Linked DNA regions of Panacibacter microcysteis. The protein of the gene in region 2 interacts with the protein of the main gene of each other region in a pairwise test. Links are inferred from orthologs where the notes say so. Each region holds a gene or a part of one and is shown on either strand. Other genes may lie near its edges.

Region 1 (2,849 bases), on a different replicon or contig from region 2:
GCGGGTATGGGGGCCGGTTTTGTTGCACCCAACCCCATGGTGGGTGCTGTGCTGGTGCACGACGGGCGAATTATAGGCGAAGGTTACCACATACAATATGGCCAGGCACATGCAGAGGTTAACTGCATTAATAGTGTGGCAGCGCACGATATGCACCTTATAGAAAAGTCTGTATTGTATGTGTCGCTGGAGCCCTGTGCACATTTTGGTAAAACGCCTCCTTGTGCAGACCTGATTATAGCCCGTGGCATTCCACACGTTGTGGTAGGTTGCAGAGACCCGTTTAAGCAGGTTGATGGTAAAGGAATAGAAAAACTGCGGGCAGCAGGTATTGAAGTGACAACCGGTGTTTTAGAAAAAGAATGCGTAGCGCTGAACAAGCGTTTTTTCTGCTTCCATACAAAGCACCGTCCGTACATTGTTTTAAAATGGGCACAAACGGCAAATAACAAAATAGCAACCCTTTCTGCCGGAAGACTATTGATATCGAATGCCGTTTCAAATAAACTGGTACACAAATGGCGCAGTGAGGAAGCTGCGATTCTTATTGGCACCAACACTGCTATGCTTGATGACCCGGCTTTAACAAACAGGTTGTGGTTTGGCAAGAGCCCGGTACGCCTGGTTATAGACATGCACCTGCGGTTGCCACATCACCTGCAGATATTTGATGGCAAACAACCCACAGTAATTTTCAATTCCCTGCAACATTCTGAAGATGTATTCAAGGTCTTGCTGCCTGCGGGTGGCATAAGGGGTGGCCTTTACCAGGTAACGGAAGATGTAAGTATGGTACACCAGGTACTCAATGCCTGTTACCAGAATAATATCCAGAGTATATTGGTAGAAGGCGGTGCCAGGCTGCTGCAAAGTTTTATAGATGAGGAAGCATGGGATGAGGCAAGGATCATTACCAATGAAACCTTGACCATTGAACAGGGACTACCGGCACCACAATTATTAAACGCAATGCTGGTAAAGCAAGACAGGATTTTTACAGACACGATAGCCTTTTACCGGGCGAAGCCATAATTACATGCAATCAAAAGAATTCTATTACACCATAGCGCAGCCATCTACAGCAGAATTTAAAGACCGTGGCAGCCGTTTTATTGCTTATGCTTACCCCATAAAAGATGTGGAGGAGTTTAAAACACTGCTGCAGCAGCTAAAGAAAGAACATGCCAAAGCGGTGCATCATTGTTTTGCCTATCGTATCGGGCTGGATGGAAACAACTTTCGGGTAAGTGACGATGGCGAACCCTCTGGCACAGCGGGCAAACCTATCCTGGGGCAAATAGACAGTAAAGAATTAACCAATACACTGGTTGTGGTTGTAAGGTATTTCGGCGGTACTTTATTGGGTGTGCCAGGCCTCATCAACGCATATAAAAGCGCCACATCTATGGCCCTGCAACTAACACCAACAGTACCCAAAGCTGTGGAGGTAAATTATATGCTGCAGTTTGATTATACCCAGATGAATGATGTAATGCTGCAGGTAAAAAAATGCAACTGCACCATTATAGCACAGGAAGCGCAGTTGTTTTGCATACTAAAAGTTGGCGTACCTGTGAGCAGGCTGGAAGAATTTCTTTATAAACTGAACGACCTCAGAAACGTAGAAATCCAGAAAATAAAATAATGGCGGAACGGTTTTTGTTTTAGCGGCGCCGTATTTACAGGAATAGCCAGTAAAGCTGGTACATACAATTTGTGTACATTACAGTATACTGTTTACCTATCTTTACCATCTTTGTTAACGCTCTAATTGCAAAGTGATATAATGACTGCCCAAAAACGTATTGCAATATTCGGTTCCACAGGTTCTATCGGCACACAGGCTTTAGAAGTTATTGCAGCAAATCCCGACAAGTTTACCGTTGAGGTTTTAACAGCACATACAAACGACGAACTGCTGGTACAGCAGGCGCTCCGGTTTGAACCTAATATTGTAGTAATAGGCGATGAAAAGAAATACCAGCGTGTAAAAGATGCGCTGTCAAAAACACATGTAAAGGTGTTTGCAGGCGAAGAAGCGCTGGATGAGGTGGCCGCCATGGATATTTATGATGTAATGCTCGCCGCCATTGTGGGCTTTGCAGGGCTAAAACCTACACTCAATGCCATTGGCGCAGGCAAAACAATTGCGCTGGCCAATAAAGAAACACTGGTTGTGGCCGGTGATATAGTAATGCGCAAAGCCGCCGAAAATAAAGCACCGGTAATACCGGTAGACAGCGAGCATTCCGCCATTTTTCAATGCCTGGTGGGCGAAAGCAGGAACCCGATAGAAAAAATTGTACTTACTGCCAGCGGTGGCCCCTTTCTGGGGAAGAAACCCAATTTTCTGGTAAATGTAAAACGAGACCATGCACTGCAGCACCCCAACTGGAGCATGGGCGCCAAAATTACCATCGATTCAGCCACACTCATGAATAAAGGCCTCGAGATGATCGAAGCCAAATGGCTGTTCAACCTGCATCCAGACCAGGTGCAGGTGATCATTCACCCGCAGAGTATTATACATAGTATGGTGCAGTTCCAGGATGGCAGCATAAAGGCACAAATGGGTTTGCCCGATATGAAGCTTCCCATTCAGTATGCACTCGGTTTTCCTGAAAGATTGCCCAACACATTTCCGCGGTACGATTTTAAAAAACCAAATACGCTAACTTTCGAAGAGCCCGATACACGCACGTTCCGCAACCTGGCGCTGGCTACAGAGGCTTTACAAAAAGGTGGCAACATGCCCTGTATTTTAAATGCCGCCAACGAAATAGCCGTTTTTGCTTTCCTGCGCAACCGTATTGGTTTTCTTGATATTACAGAAATGGTAGAGCGTACCA
Region 2 (3,198 bases):
TTACCGCGATGCAGGCATTCAAAAAATGATCGTAGACTTCTTAAAGCAACAACAGTAACCTTCAAATACGCTTTCTCACTTTATGCAAACCTGCGGTTTTAAAAAAGCTGGTAAGCCAGCCGCAACCAGTGGTTTTTTTTGTGTTTTAAATGATTGAACTAATATTGCACAAAAGTGAAATGGGTGTAAAGCTATTTTTACCCACGCTAAAAACGGACAAACCAGGCTTACTATCCTGGTGTTTTTTAGGGAAACTACACGCAGATATTGCACAATGTTTTAAACGCCGAAATATGCGGACCGCCGGCTGGCGGTAAGGCTGTAAAAGGCTTTGAGCAGTATTATGCAGCCCCGTCTCACAAAAATTAAAGCTAAGCATGGCAAAAAACTTATTGATTGTTGAGTCTCCGGCAAAAGCAAAAACCATTGAAAAAATACTCGGTAAAGATTTTACCGTTAAAAGCAGCTATGGTCATATCCGGGATCTTGAAAAAGATGAAATGGGCATTGATGTTAACAATAATTACCTGCCGCGCTACAAGGTTCCTGATGATAAACAACGCGTAGTTAGTGAACTGAAACAATTATCCAAAAAGCACGACGAGGTTTGGCTGGCAACGGATGAGGACCGCGAAGGAGAAGCTATAAGCTGGCATCTCTGCGAAGTGCTTGGTCTTAATCCCGCAGAAACAAAACGAATCGTTTTCCACGAGATTACAAAGCCTGCAATAAGGGCAGCAGTAAACAATCCGCGCACGGTAGATATGAACCTCGTAAACGCCCAGCAGGCAAGACGCGTGGTAGACCGTATTGTGGGTTTTGAACTTAGCCCTGTACTATGGAGAAAGATGAGCATGGGTTCATCGTTAAGTGCCGGCCGGGTGCAAAGCGTTGCCGTAAGACTTATTGCAGAAAGAGAAAGAGAGATCAATGCTTTTACCTCTACCAGCAACTTTAAAATTGAAGCTGCATTTGCAGCAAATGATATTGCCGGCAGAAACGTAACCTTTAAGGCAGAAGGAACAAGACAACCTGATGCAGCCAACGCAGAAAAGTTTTTAAAGAGCTGTATCGGCGCAAAGTACACAGTAAAAGACATACAGGTAAAGCCTGCGAGAAAATCACCTGCAGCACCTTTTACCACATCCACATTACAGCAGGAAGCCAGCCGCAAACTGGGTTATGGCGTAAGCAAAACAATGTTGCTTGCACAAAAGTTGTATGAAAGCGGTTACATAACATACATGCGTACAGATAGTGTAAACCTTAGCGATACTGCTATACAGGCCGCCAAAGCGCAGATCACCGCTATGTATGGTGATAAGTATGCACAAACCCGCCGCTACAAAAACAAAAATGAAAACGCACAGGAGGCACACGAAGCCATACGCCCTACCTACATGGAAAATACTTCTGTGCCCGAGGACGAACTGAGACGTTTGTATGATCTTATCTGGAAACGCACAATGGCCAGCCAGATGGCTGATGCTGAACTCGAAAAGACCATTGCTAAAATTGATGTATCTTCTAACAAAGCAGAGCTTACCGCACAGGGAGAAGTATTAAAATTCGACGGCTTTCTGAAAGTGTATATGGAAGACCGCGATGACGATGATGTAAACGATGAAGAAGCAGAAGGCGTTTTACCTCCGCTCACCGTTGGCCAGCAACCTGAACTAAAGGAGATGAAAGCAGTAGAACGTTTTACAAGGCCGGCACCAAGATATACAGAAGCATCGCTGGTAAAAAAACTCGAAGAACTTGGCATAGGCAGGCCATCTACCTATGCACCAACGATCTCTACTATTCTCAAAAGAGGTTATGTGGAAAAGCGCGACAAAGAAGGCGTTAAAAGAGATTTCCAGGTGCTGGTACTGGTAAATGATCAGCTGTCTAAATCTATACAACAGGAGAATACCGGTGCAGAAAAATCAAAACTTTTCCCTACCGACCTCGGCCTTGTAGTTACAGATTTTTTAAGCCAGTATTTTAACGATGTAATGGACTATGGCTTTACTGCCCGCATAGAAGAAGAATTTGACGAAATAGCCGGGGGAAAAAAACAATGGACTAAAATGGTAGACGGCTTTTACAAGCCGTTTAAAAAAGATATAGATAACACACTTGAAAATGCAGAGCGTGTAAAGGGCGAGCGTGAGATTGGTACAGACCCTGCAAGTGGTAAAAAAGTAGTGGCCAGGATTGGCCGGTTTGGCCCCATGATACAGATTGGTGATGCAAACGATGAAGAAAAACCGCGCTTTGCCAAACTGCGACCTACACAAAGTATTGAGACCATTACGTACGACGAAGCAATGGAGCTCTTTAAACTGCCGCTTACATTGGGGGAATATGAAGGCAAAGAAGTGTCTGTAAATGCGGGCAGGTTTGGCCCCTATGTAAAATGGGGCGAAGATTTTATTTCACTGCCGCGTGGCGAAGACCCGCTGGATGTAGAGCTTAACAGGGCCATTGCACTCATCACCGAAAAGCAAACAGCCGATGCGCCAATTGCCACGTACGACGGTAAACCGGTTACAAAAGGCAAAGGCCGTTTTGGCCCTTTCATCAAGTGGGACAATCTTTTCATTAATATTCCACGTGCGTACAACTTTGATAAGCTTACACAAAAAGATTGTGAAGACCTGATTGAAAAGAAGCTTGAAAAAGAAAGCAACCGCTACATACAACAGTGGCCCGATGAAAAAATTTCTATTGAGAATGGCCGGTGGGGTCCGTTTATACGCTTCGGCAAAAAAATGCTGAAGATCGGCCGCAAGGCAGATAATGAAAAGTACACAGCAGACGATCTTTCTGCCATTAACATTGATGAAATAAAGAAAATGATAGAGCAGCAGGTACCTGATGCCTTTGTAAAAAAAGCAGCCAAAAAATCTGCCGCCCCAAAGAAAGCAGCTACCAAAAAAGCAGCTACTAAAAAGTCTGCAAAGAAAAAATAAATCACTCCCTTAATGTATAATGCCTGCTGCTGTAGCGGGCATTTTTTATTGGTATACCGACATTGGTTTTTCATGGCATCAACTGTTGTGTCACTCTCTTGTACGTTCCGTTTTTATGGCAACTGCAGTCCGCTGTTTCTCCTGCCACGCTAATGGTATGCCGGTTAACCGCTAACATGGTTCCCGCACGTTGGAAATGCTTTTTTACTGAGCAAGCATGCGTATTGAATTTACGGCG

Evidence for each region.
Region 1: the proteins of topA (region 2) and I5907_RS08735 interact in binary tests that used the Escherichia coli proteins (3 or more experiments, as listed by UniProt). The link is inferred for Panacibacter microcysteis from one-to-one orthologs.

The regions. Positions count from the first base shown.
Region 1 is NZ_JADWYR010000001.1:2,167,351-2,170,199, forward strand. The notes cover bases 26-2,840. They hold I5907_RS08735 (IMPACT family protein), read left to right. Parts: upstream 26-1,036; coding sequence 1,037-1,645; downstream 1,646-2,840. Other genes in these bases: ribD (bifunctional diaminohydroxyphosphoribosylaminopyrimidine deaminase/5-amino-6-(5-phosphoribosylamino)uracil reductase RibD), read left to right, coding at 26-1,032; I5907_RS08740 (1-deoxy-D-xylulose-5-phosphate reductoisomerase), read left to right, coding at 1,787-2,840. Outside these bases: more of ribD, read left to right, coding at 1-25; more of I5907_RS08740, read left to right, coding at 2,841-2,849.
Region 2 is NZ_JADWYR010000002.1:698,603-701,800, reverse strand. Bases 5-3,168 are described here. They hold topA (type I DNA topoisomerase), read left to right. Parts: upstream 5-377; coding sequence 378-2,960; downstream 2,961-3,168. Other genes in these bases: I5907_RS14850 (alpha/beta hydrolase), read left to right, coding at 5-58. In the rest of the region: more of I5907_RS14850, read left to right, coding at 1-4. UniProt on the Escherichia coli protein: Releases the supercoiling and torsional tension of DNA, which is introduced during the DNA replication and transcription, by transiently cleaving and rejoining one strand of the DNA duplex.